DNA from 4 places in the Bacillus sp. PK5-006 genome. Region 1 is predicted to be linked to each of the others. Evidence: riboswitches for the same ligand, from Rfam matches in the RefSeq annotation. Region 1 holds a riboswitch; each other region holds the start of a gene.
The links. Region 1 has a riboswitch for thiamine pyrophosphate ahead of tenA (thiaminase II). Riboswitches for the same ligand answer to the same signal wherever they lie in the genome.
Positions count from the first base shown of each region.

Region 2: it holds a riboswitch for thiamine pyrophosphate, as region 1 does, so the genes downstream of both, thiT (energy-coupled thiamine transporter ThiT) here and tenA (thiaminase II) in region 1, are expected to answer to the same signal.
Region 3: it holds a riboswitch for thiamine pyrophosphate, as region 1 does, so the genes downstream of both, thiC (phosphomethylpyrimidine synthase ThiC) here and tenA (thiaminase II) in region 1, are expected to answer to the same signal.
Region 4: it holds a riboswitch for thiamine pyrophosphate, as region 1 does, so the genes downstream of both, tenA (thiaminase II) here and tenA (thiaminase II) in region 1, are expected to answer to the same signal.

Region 1 is NZ_CP096414.1:2,537,187-2,540,353, reverse strand. Features, by position in the region: gene M1D84_RS13230 (monovalent cation:proton antiporter family protein) at 1-1,622, shown strand, start outside; TPP riboswitch at 1,682-1,791, shown strand; gene tenA (thiaminase II) at 1,870-2,580, shown strand; gene tenI (thiazole tautomerase TenI) at 2,555-3,167, shown strand, end outside; gene thiO (glycine oxidase ThiO) at 3,156-3,167, shown strand, end outside.
Region 2 is NZ_CP096414.1:947,335-950,501, forward strand. Features, by position in the region: gene M1D84_RS04795 (GNAT family N-acetyltransferase) at 1-359, shown strand, start outside; gene M1D84_RS04800 (hypothetical protein) at 319-507, opposite strand; gene thiT (energy-coupled thiamine transporter ThiT) at 600-1,175, opposite strand; TPP riboswitch at 1,274-1,375, opposite strand; rRNA gene M1D84_RS04810 (16S ribosomal RNA) at 1,811-3,167, shown strand, end outside.
Region 3 is NZ_CP096414.1:1,261,815-1,264,981, forward strand. Features, by position in the region: gene M1D84_RS06445 (YhcN/YlaJ family sporulation lipoprotein) at 1-504, shown strand, start outside; gene M1D84_RS06450 (LysE family transporter) at 550-1,182, opposite strand; TPP riboswitch at 1,418-1,526, shown strand; gene thiC (phosphomethylpyrimidine synthase ThiC) at 1,653-3,167, shown strand, end outside.
Region 4 is NZ_CP096414.1:167,734-170,900, forward strand. Features, by position in the region: gene M1D84_RS00805 (type 1 glutamine amidotransferase domain-containing protein) at 1-294, shown strand, start outside; gene M1D84_RS00810 (hypothetical protein) at 435-1,562, shown strand; TPP riboswitch at 1,619-1,722, shown strand; gene tenA (thiaminase II) at 1,810-2,496, shown strand; gene M1D84_RS00820 (ECF transporter S component) at 2,493-3,092, shown strand; gene M1D84_RS00825 (ABC transporter ATP-binding protein) at 3,067-3,167, shown strand, end outside.

The DNA.
Region 1 (3,167 bases):
GACTTGAAATAGATTTTTCTTCTTTTGAGTCAAAGAAGAAAGCACGAGAACTCCCAAATGGTTTAAAAGAACCAAATACATTTAAAGCAGCCACCATGATTTTTCTTGGGGTATTTTGTATGTCTTTTATCCTGTCCTATGCGTTTGTACTCGCAGGGTTTATCCAAAATGCCTTTTTAATGACGCTCATTATCTCTACCATTTCATTAGGCGTAGTGGTGCCAACCTTAAAAGAGGAAAAGTTGATGCAGACGAATATCGGTCAAATCATTCTGCTTGTAGCTGTCATTGCCGATTTGGTCACGATGATTTTGCTTGCTGTGTTTTCCTCCATTTATGGAGATGGAACAGGGAACATGTGGCTCCTGCTCTTATTATTTGCTGCAGGCATTCTTCTTTATTTATTTGGCCGCGTATTTAAGACTAAGTCAATTTTTCAGTCGATGTCTAAAGGAACCGTGCAAATTGGGACAAGGGCAATCTTTACTCTCATTATAGTCTTAGTTGCCTTATCTGAATCACTCGGGGCTGAAAATATTCTAGGGGCGTTTTTAGCTGGCGTGCTTGTGTCCCTTCTTTCGCCAAATAAAGAACTCGTTCAGCAGCTGGACTCATTTGGCTACGGATTTTTAATCCCGATCTTTTTTGTGATGGTCGGAGTGGATCTAAATATATGGGCACTGTTTAAGGATCCGACGATTATGATCATGATTCCGCTTCTGTTTATTGCACTGCTTATAAGTAAGCTCATCCCGATTCTTTATTTGAAAAAATGGTATGACATGAAAAAGGTCATTGGCTCTGGCTTTTTATTAACTTCAACTTTATCTCTCGTCATTGCAGCTGCGACGATTGGTGAGCGGCTCGGTGTCATTGATCATAAAATGTCAGGAGCGCTGATTTTAGTTGCTGTGTTAACAAGTATTTTAACACCTGTTTGGTTTAAAGCGCTGTTTAAAAAAGAACAAGCGGCAAGCCATAAGAAGCGTGTGACCTTTATTGGTGCAAATCAGCTGACTTTACCTGTCACACTTGACTTACATCAGGATGAATATGATATTCGGATTTTGCATGTATTTCAAGAAAATAAGGAAGCGCTGCTGGCAGACTCTATCTTTGAAGTCGAATCAATTGAACAATACGATGATGAGACGCTGAGAAAGGCAGGCGTCGGCCAAGAAGATGTTCTTGTCGTCGCAACAGGCAGTGAGACGAAAAATAAGGAAATTGCTTTATTTGCAAAAGAAGAAGGTTCAAAACAAGTCATTGCAAGTGTCAACAAAGCAGAGGCAGAGCTGATATTGAAGGAAGCGGGAATTGATACGTTTTCTACTTTCCTGTCATCTAAAACGGTGCTAAGAGCTTTGATTGAAGCACCTGATGCGATTCGATTGCTAACAAATGAGGATTCTTCTTTGTATCAAATTCAAATGAACAATCATCGTTATCATAATGTCATGCTGAGAGAATTTCCTTTCACCGGTGATTTGGTATTTGTCCGCATTTTTAGAGGGGTAGACAGCTTAGTACCGCATGGCGATACGACACTTAGAAGCGGCGACCGTGTGCTTGTATCGGGCTCCCGAGAGTATGTGGCAGGACTAAGAGCCCAATTAGAATGACAATGAACCCTTGACCAATGAACAATTCCTGATTAAGATAGAGGTACAACATCATATATTTGATCCACTAGGGGAGTCCTTTAAAAGGGCTGAGATAAAAGTGTCGACTTTTAGACCCTCATTACCTGAACAGGTTCATACCTGCGTAGGGAAGTGGTGCGGTTTTTGACTATGCTTTTTACAAATTCCAAGCCACTTTCCACGCGGAAAGTGGCTTTTTTATATGGAAAAACAGGAGGAGAGGAACATGACGTTTTCAACAGAATGTAAAGAGGCTGCAGCAACATGGTGGAATGGAAGCTTTACACATCCTTTTGTCAAAGGGATTGGAGATGGCACACTTTCACTCGATCGTTTCACCTATTACGTGATGCAGGATTCTTATTATTTAACTCATTTTGCAAAGGTGCAGGCATATGGAGCGGCGATAAGTGATGACTTACATACGACGGGCAGAATGGCGTATCATGCCCAGGGCACGTATGAAGCAGAGCTGTCGCTGCATAGGAAATTTACAGAGCTTCTGCAAATTTCTGATGAAGCCATTGAGAACTTTAAGCCTTCTCCCACTGCTTATGCGTATACCTCTCATATGTACCGATCTGTAAAAAGCGGACGGTTTGAAGAGATTTTAGCCGCATTATTACCGTGTTACTGGCTCTATTATGAGGTAGGTGAAAAGCTGAAACAAACAACACCTGACCATCCAATTTACCAAGAATGGATTTTGACATACGGAGGCGATTGGTTTAAGGAACTCGTCTTCGAACAGGTGAACCGCTTTGATGAACTAGCAGAAAAAGCACCAGACCATGTACGGGCCAATATGAAAGAAAATTTCGTGATTTCAAGCTATTATGAATATCACTTTTGGGAGATGGCGTATCAAAAAGAAATGTGGCAAACAGCATGCTTAGATGGGGTTGGTGCAAATGGAACTCCACGCAGTGACAAATGATTCCCTTCCTGCGGGTGAACTGATCAAACAAATAAAAGTTATAGCGTCTGAAGTGGATTTTATTCATATTCGTGAACGGTCTAAAACTGCGAGTGAGCTTGTTGATCTCGTGAAGAATCTCCTTTTAGAAGGTGTACCGAAAGAAAAGCTCGTGATCAATGACAGAGTAGACGTTGCACTGCTTACCAATATTCACAGGGTGCATCTCCCAGGCCACAGCTTTTCGCCAAAAGAACTGCGAAAAAAATTTCCTCATCTTCATGCGGGAGTATCTGTCCATTCGATAGAAGAAGCGAAAGCAGCAGAGAAAAATGGAGCAGAGTATGTCATGTTTGGGCACATATATGCTACCTCTTGTAAACCAGGACTTCAGGCAAGAGGTGTACAGCTTGTGAAAGAACTGACTTCTGAACTAACAATTCCAGTGGTGGCCATCGGCGGGGTGACCCCAGAACGAGTTCCAGAATTGAAACAAGCAAATGTGAAAGGAATTGCTGTCATGTCTGGGATTTTTGCTCATCATCAGCCGCGTATGATGGCACAAGCATTTTTTGAAAAGGTAAAGGAGAATCCTTATGAAAAAGCAT
Region 2 (3,167 bases), 1.6 Mb from region 1:
GTTTTGCTTCTTTCGGAAAACAACGTGACGAACGTTATTCTACATATGATGGAGAGCTGTATGCCATCTATTTATTACAACAGAAACAGAAATCAGGTGCGGGTATTGCCTTAATTGCTAAAGGTGTCGATTATTTAATAGAAAAAGGGTATCAGAAGTTGATGCTATGGGTGTTTGAACAAAATTCGGCAAAACAATTTTATCAAAAACTTCAACCTAGTTTTGTCGTTACCAGCCAGTTCGAGCTGGCTGGCGAGAACCATAATGAAATAGGGTATGGATGGGAGCTGTCTATATTGAATAACCATGTACAGCGAATTAAATCGTCAGCTTCCAGTAATAATGAGAGAAAAAAGTGAAGAGCACAGCAAGCAGCATGTAAGAAATAAACGGTGAAGCTTCTACTTTTCCTTTCACGCCTGCTATTTTTAAAGCTTCATAGAAACTTGCCAAAAAATAAGCAAGACTGAGAATATAACAGCACAGCATAATGGAGTAAGGGCTCATTGTCGTACCTCCAGCATGAAATCTTCTATTATTAATAGATTCCATGGAGCAGCAAATTATGCATAAAAAAATAACCAGCTGAAATCAGCCGGTTATTTTTGATGAGGAAAAACCAAACGAGATGCACTTGGGATGAGTATGCAAAGAACGATACTGCAAATAATAAATGAAGGAACCATATATGTGCTGTTATAAATTAAAGAGTAGACCCATCCTGGTGTTCCTTTCGGTGCATATTGAGAAAAGAAAACGACGCCAGAAATAAAGAACGTCAGCAGCCTGAAGAAACTAGCAATAAAAACAGCTAGGGTAATATAGAAGAATTGCTGTTTTCGCTTTTGATCCTGAATGGCTTTTTTGATCAGTCCAGAAAACAGGCCGCTTAAAGAAATGACAACAGATGCAACGAAGTAATCGAGGAATCCTTGAACAGGTGTAGCGATGATCGGGCTATTCATCAGCTGAAGACCTGCGATTAACACACCGATGATAAATCCGGTAGATATTCCCCATCTAATAGACATGAGAATGACGGGAATCATAATCAGCGCAAGAGAACCGCCATTAGGCATTCTTAAAAAGAGACCTGATAAGTAATCTAATACAAGTGCAAGTGAAGTCATAATTGCGATTTCCATCAGTCGGACCAATTGATTTGATTGCTGCATAAAAAAATCTCCTTTTTCATGAATTGAGCAAGGAGAGACCGTGTAAGGATGAGTATGTTATTCATAGAAAAACATATCGATTTGAATACACCGTATGTATTCAAGTGATTCCACATTCCTACTTCAGTATTAACTGACAGGTTCAAAGGGTCAGAACAACGAATGTTCACTCTCAGCACAAAGCTCCCCCTGCGGTTATTTAGTTTCAATCTATTATAAATATACTAAAGACCCGCAGGATCAACAATAGATAATTCCCGAGATAAGTAGCATTTGTATCAATATATAGGAAGAGATAAGGAAAAATAAATTATTTAGAAAAAATACTTGTTTCTTCTTTCAAAAGGTGTTATATTTGTATTCGCCGCTGAAACAGCGCGGTTGATAAATAACATTAAGAAAAAAGTTGTTGACTTTATCTTGATAGAATGTTATATTAATAAAGTCGCCTCTGAGAGACGACGAAGATGATCTTTGAAAACTAAACAAGACAAAACGTACCTGTTAATTCGAGTTTTTATAAAAAAATCCTATGATACTTCATAGGTAGTCAGTCAAACTGGCGAGGCAGGAAGTGATCACATGCTAAGTTCGCTACATCGTGTAGCAGCGCATGTGTGATATGCATCCTGCATACCTCGGAGAGTTTGATCCTGGCTCAGGACGAACGCTGGCGGCGTGCCTAATACATGCAAGTCGAGCGGACGGAAGGGAGCTTGCTCCCGGATGTTAGCGGCGGACGGGTGAGTAACACGTGGGTAACCTGCCTGTAAGACTGGGATAACTCCGGGAAACCGGAGCTAATACCGGATAGTTCCTTGAACCGCATGGTTCAAGGATGAAAGACGGTTTCGGCTGTCACTTACAGATGGACCCGCGGCGCATTAGCTAGTTGGTGGGGTAATGGCTCACCAAGGCGACGATGCGTAGCCGACCTGAGAGGGTGATCGGCCACACTGGGACTGAGACACGGCCCAGACTCCTACGGGAGGCAGCAGTAGGGAATCTTCCGCAATGGACGAAAGTCTGACGGAGCAACGCCGCGTGAGTGATGAAGGTTTTCGGATCGTAAAGCTCTGTTGTTAGGGAAGAACAAGTGCGAGAGTAACTGCTCGCACCTTGACGGTACCTAACCAGAAAGCCACGGCTAACTACGTGCCAGCAGCCGCGGTAATACGTAGGTGGCAAGCGTTGTCCGGAATTATTGGGCGTAAAGGGCTCGCAGGCGGTTTCTTAAGTCTGATGTGAAAGCCCCCGGCTCAACCGGGGAGGGTCATTGGAAACTGGGAAACTTGAGTGCAGAAGAGGAGAGTGGAATTCCACGTGTAGCGGTGAAATGCGTAGAGATGTGGAGGAACACCAGTGGCGAAGGCGACTCTCTGGTCTGTAACTGACGCTGAGGAGCGAAAGCGTGGGGAGCGAACAGGATTAGATACCCTGGTAGTCCACGCCGTAAACGATGAGTGCTAAGTGTTAGGGGGTTTCCGCCCCTTAGTGCTGCAGCTAACGCATTAAGCACTCCGCCTGGGGAGTACGGTCGCAAGACTGAAACTCAAAGGAATTGACGGGGGCCCGCACAAGCGGTGGAGCATGTGGTTTAATTCGAAGCAACGCGAAGAACCTTACCAGGTCTTGACATCCTCTGACAACCTTAGAGATAGGGCTTTCCCTTTGGGGACAGAGTGACAGGTGGTGCATGGTTGTCGTCAGCTCGTGTCGTGAGATGTTGGGTTAAGTCCCGCAACGAGCGCAACCCTTGATCTTAGTTGCCAGCATTTAGTTGGGCACTCTAAGGTGACTGCCGGTGACAAACCGGAGGAAGGTGGGGATGACGTCAAATCATCATGCCCCTTATGACCTGGGCTACACACGTGCTACAATGGACAGAACAAAGGGCTGCGAGACCGCAAGGTTTAGCCAATCCCATAAATCTGTTCTCAGTTCGGATCGCAGTCTGCAACTCGACTGCGTGAAGCTGGAATCGCTAGTAAT
Region 3 (3,167 bases), 1.3 Mb from region 1:
CCGGTTGGTTATCATTCGAATCAACGAGCGGAAGACAACAACCAAGATCATCAAGGACCAGTTTCTGAACTCATGGAGGGAATGAACGGGAGAAATACAACAAATGTTGATTACCGTACACGTCCTCAAGCTGATGATCGAATGCCTCTCACAGGTGGAGATGGACGCTACAGTCATGGAGATATGAACTATCATAATCAAATGTCGTTCTCAGGCTACGATAAACAAGAGAACATCCAGCGTTCAAGAAAAATTGCCAACCGTATCAATAAAATGAATCACGTGGCAGACTCTCAAGTCATGGTGACGGATGAGAATGTGTATATTGCCATTAAATCAGATGGCCGCCTGACGTCAGAAGGCGTATCACAAGTAGAAGAAGCAGCGACTCGTTATGCGGATGGAAGAGCAGTCCAAGTCATAAAAGATGAAGGTGCATTCACACGCTTTAGAGACATGAGAAGAACGCAATTTGAAACAGGCCAAACAGGCATGACCCGATAGTTTGACACAAAAAGGCTAAAGTTCATTACGAACTTTAGCCTTTTCTTAAAAATAAACCTTGATGCCTATATAAAATTCGTAAAAGAAATAACAGCCAAACCCTAGTAATAAAATACCAGCAATAATGGATGTCCACTTGATCATCGTTCGATTCATCACTTTTCTTGTTAAGGATACAAGTGTGAGAAGACCGATGTCATGAAGGAGAATCCCTGCCAAAATACCGCCGGCAGCCAGCATAAATTCAGATGAATCTGTTTTTGTATACGCATCCGCAAGTACAGCACCAAAAACAGAAACCCAGAACACAAGATTTCCAGGAGATACCGCCACGAGCAAGCCGTTACGATATGTTTTTGCGAATGATTTATTGACCTTTTCTCCTGCTAAATGGATATCTTGATCCGCATTTTTAATGGAATCGTATGCGAGAATCATTAAAAATACAGCTCCGATCAGCCAGAGCGGGATTTGAACAAACGGCAAAGATAAAAACTGAGCAAATCCAGCATATAAAGCCAAAATAAGTAATAAGTCTATGGTCATACCGCCTGCTCCGACAGTTAAACCATGAAAGAATCCGTTTTTGAGTCCCTGTTTTGTCATTTCAACCGTGATTGCTCCAACAGGCAGAGCAATTGAGAATCCTACGACGATAAATGTGAGAAATGTTTGCAATCGACTAGAACTTCCTTTGATTAAATTGTATAAAAATTCTCCGTTTAGATTAATTATACATAATAGGAGAAAAGGATCAATGTTTATTTCAGATTTGATTGAAATGATAGAGATAAATGATGTATAGAAGACTGTATATCAACATGATCCATAACGCTTGTAGGGGAAAGGAACTATTTTCCTGAATCTTCTTTTCTTCATGATGTCTCTGTGCTACACTGATGTGGAAATCAATAAAAGTGACTAGGGGTGCCCGTAAATGGGCTGAGAGAGAAGCATAAACTTCTTAACCCTTTGGACCTGATCTGGCTCGTACCAGCGTGGGGAAGTTGAAGATGATGCATGTATCCTATCAATGATATGCATGTTTATTTCTGACGACGAAACCAGGTTCTTTAAATAGAGCCTGGTTTTTTGCTGGTGCTGATTCCATCCTGTCCGGTGACAAGAAGAAAAGGAGAGAACAGCAAATGAAGGAAAAGAAAAGTGTCCCATCCAACCAATCATTATTATCCAGCTTTGACGGCAGCCGAAAGGTGTATGAGAAAGGATCAAGGCCCGATATCTTAGTACCGAAAAGAGAGATTGTGCTCTCACATACTGTGACAGAGGCGGGCGACATAAAAAATGAACCAGTCCGAGTATACGATACGAGTGGACCGTACACTGATGAGAACGTTCATATTGACGTCACAAAAGGATTAAAGCGTCTTAGAGCAGCATGGATAGAAGAAAGAGGAGATACAGAAAGCTATGAAGGGCGTCATGTAAAACCGGAAGATAACGGATATCGGTCAAGGGAGAAGGAGTCCTTCCATTCTGTCCAAACTGATTTTCATCATAAGCCGCTCCGCGCGAAACAAGGAGCACGCGTGACGCAAATGCATTATGCCAAAAAAGGCATCATTACGCCTGAAATGGAGTTTATCGCAATAAGAGAAGAGCTAAGCCCTGAGTTCGTTAGAGAGGAAGTAGCGAGCGGAAGAGCCGTTATTCCTTCGAATATTAACCATCCAGAAAGTGAACCAATGATTATCGGAAGGAATTTTCATGTCAAAATCAATGCGAATATTGGCAATTCAGCTGTCACGTCATCCATTAATGAAGAGGTAGAAAAGATGACGTGGGCGATCAGATGGGGGGCAGACACAATGATGGATCTGTCTACTGGAAAGGATATTCATACAACGAGAGAATGGATCATTCGGAATTGCCCAGTTCCAGTAGGAACCGTTCCTATCTATCAGGCCCTTGAAAAAGTGAATGGAGTCGCAGAAGATTTGACGTGGGACGTGTACAGGGACACATTAATTGAACAAGCAGAACAAGGTGTAGATTATTTTACAATTCATGCGGGCGTGCTGTTAAGATATATTCCGCTCACAGTTGATCGGGTGACCGGAATTGTTTCAAGAGGCGGGGCAATTATGGCAAGATGGTGTCTTGCTCATCATCAAGAGAATTTCCTCTACACTCACTTCGAAGACATTTGTGAAATTATGAAAACGTATGATATTGCCTTTTCACTTGGAGATGGACTAAGACCAGGTTCGATTGCTGATGCCAATGATGAGGCGCAGTTTGCAGAGCTGGAAACGTTAGGTGAGTTAACAGAGATCGCTTGGAAACATGATGTGCAGGTGATGATTGAAGGGCCCGGTCATGTGCCAATGGATAAAATTAAAGAGAATGTGGACAAGCAAATGGACATTTGCAAGGAAGCCCCATTTTATACGTTAGGGCCTCTTACAACAGATATTGCGCCGGGGTATGATCACATTACATCAGCCATCGGTGCGGCCATGATCGGCTGGTACGGAACAGCCATGCTATGCTATGTAACGCCAAAAGAGCATTTAGGTCTGCCGAATAAAGAAGATGTGAGAGAAGGCGTAATCGCCTATAAAATTGCCGCACATGCGGCTGATCTAGCAAAAGGACATCCTGCGGCTCAAAAGCGCGATGATGCTTTATCGAAAGCGAGA
Region 4 (3,167 bases), 1.4 Mb from region 1:
ATCGGAGCCGTTTGTCATGGTGTTTCAGCATTCGTTGATGTGAAGGACCAAAATGGCAAATCATTTATCGAAGGCAAAAAAATCACAGGCTTCACAAACGAAGAAGAGGAAGCCGTTCAGCTGACATCAAAAGTTCCATTTTTATTGGAAACAAAACTTCGTGAGCAGGGGGCAGCGTTTGAAAAAGGAGATGCCTTTGCGCCATTTGCTGTTGTTGACGGACAAATCATCACTGGACAAAACCCGGGATCAAGTGCAGAAACAGCACGCTTGTTTGTCAAAACCATTGCATAAAACGATCAAAACCAGTCGTAACTCATGCGGCTGGTTTTTTTGTTATAAAAATGTCCCAAAAAAGACCAAAACAATAATGAGAATAATGGTAAAATAATCACAGGGTAAAAAACCCAAATGAGGAAAAAGGGGATGTTCCTGTGAGAGCATTTTATGTCAAAATCACCGCAGCTTTACTGTCTGTTTTACTCGTCGCAACAGGTTTGTTTTCACCAGCATTAAAAGCAGAAGAAGCACCGAAATCAGAAGGGAAAATATCACCACTGACGGAAAAAGCGATTCAGCAAGTCCAAGAGTCGTTTTTGAAGCAGGATGAAGGAACCGCTATTCAACAGAAGCAAGTGAAAAAATCATTTAAAGTGAATAAGAAGAAAGGAATTAATATCAAACGAAAAGCTGCTAAAGAAGGCAAAATGCGCACGTCTGCCGTTCGCTCCATTGATGGACTAGCTATTAATCAATCGGCTGTCTTAACAGAGGACGATCCAGTTGATTTATGGTTTTTAAGCACATCTTCACCTCAGGCACTCATCAGCCGAATTACCTCTTCAAACCCTGATTATTTTGTTCAATTATTTGTTGTTGATTATGAAACAGGACAAGCCTACCCGACAGATTTAATTCAACCGGCAGGCAGCCTGCTTGGATTGACCAATTTACCAGCAGGTGATTATGCATTCGGTATTACAAGCGGCGGAGAATTTGGAGACTCCTACACGATACAAGTGAATGCAAAAAACCCGCCCAATTTCACGGGGGCTGTATCCCTTTCGTCCACCTTGCAATATTTTGTAGCTGAGTATGCAAACGGTGATGTATTTGCAAATGGTACAAAAGTGTACAATAAGCAAACAAAGACCGCCGATTATAAATGGGAGCGTGTGTTTTACTTCTCATATGATGGAAAATATGAACAGAGAACTCATTCTGTTGACAGTGTAAAAGTGAAAAGTATTTCAGCACCAGTGTCGTACTCCGCTCCATATGCAAGTTCCTCTGAGGCCATTCTCGTCTACTTAGATGTGGAGACTTTATTTATGTATCATGAATCATCGTTTGCTAGCGGGCAGTACTACCATAGTAGCTTTGTTGATACACTCGGGAAGACAACACCAAGACGCTTAGATATTGATGATATGACAAATTACGGTGATCATATTTTAGCTGTAGATTTAAAAACAGGAAAGCCGATTGATTTCTTCAGTGTGCTGAATTTCTACTATGCTGCAGGGATCGAGAAGCTGCCAACAATCAGAACGTTGAATTAAGAAAGGCGGTTGACATCAAATCGCCACATGTGTAGAGTAAAGATAATTAAATGACAAAAGTCCACTAGGGGAGTCATGTATGACTGAGACAAGAGAAAATCTTGGACCCTTTGAACCTGATCTAGTTCGTACTAGCGGAGGGAAGTGGAGCTGGACCTTGTCTTATTCATGATTGAATCGATAAGAAGGCCGCTCCATTTGGGGTGGCTTTTTCATTTATTCAACTGAAGAAGAGGAGGCTTTTTTTATGACATTTTCTACGCAATTAAGGAAAGAAGCAGAACCGTTATTTGAAGCCATTTATCAGCATCCGTTCGTCAGAGGCCTGGCAGCAGGAAAGCTGGAAAAGGAACAAATCATTCATTACGTCAAACAAGATGCAGAATACTTACAAGCATTCATTAAAATTTATGCAGCAGCGCTCAGCAGATGTACAGACAGGGAGGATATTGCGTTTTTCCATCAGCAGATTGCGTTTGTACTAGATAGTGAGACGCACCCTCATCAAAACCTTTGCCGAGTGGCAGGGGTAGCATATGATGAGCTCCAAGGTGCTTCTTTGGCTCCGAGTGCTCACCACTATATTCATCACATGCTGCAAGTTGCGCAAGAAGGTACGCTTGGTGAAATCATCGCTGTCCTGCTTCCATGTCCTTGGACATATTGGGAGATAGGGAAACGAATGCTCACAGATGTGCAGCCAGACCCTTCACATCCGTTTTATGAGTGGATCACGTTTTATGGAGGATTAACTGATTCTGTTACAGGTGAGCTTTGCAAGCGGCTCGATCAGTTGGCGGAAGCAGCAAGTGAGAAGGAAAAGGAAAAAATGAAACAGCACTTTATCTTAAGCTGCCAGCTCGAGTACAAGTTTTGGGAAATGGCCTTCACTGTTGAAGAGTGGCCAGTTCAACTGGAGGTGCATTCATCATGACATGGAAGATGAAAGAAGTCGTCCTTGCGGTGATTTTATCCGTTGCGTGCGGTGTGATCTATTTAGGGTGGTCCACGCTATACTTACCGATTACAGCACTTGTTGGCCCAGCAGGAGGCAACATCATGTTTGGAATATGGGTCATTGCAAGTCCAATCGTTGCATATATCATTCAAAAGCCGGGGGCTGCTCTGATTGCAGAAACAGCCGCCGCTGCTGTGGAATTATTGACCGGCAGCCACTTCGGACTTTCAGCTCTGTTAATTGGTGTATGCCAAGGACTCGGAGCAGAAATCGCCTTCGCTCTTTTTGGTTATAAACGATATCGCATGTGGACACTGATGCTCTCTGGTGCCTTTGCCGCTATCGGAGCGATGGCGTACAGTCTCGTGGCAAATGGCTTTGGTTATTACACGCCTCAAGTTTTACTTATGACCCTTGTGACTCAAATGATCAGTGGAATGATACTTGGCGGCTGCCTTGCGAAAGTGGTGGTAGACGCACTATCCAAAACAGGTGTACTGAATCAATATGCCATCATGAAAGAAAAACGAAACAAAGGTGAACAGCATGAATTCATTTCTCGCGTGCAATGAACTCTCTGTCCGTTTTTATGAACAGCCTAAGCCCGTTTTGCATCAAATCTCCCTTACGATTCAAAAAGGGGAAAA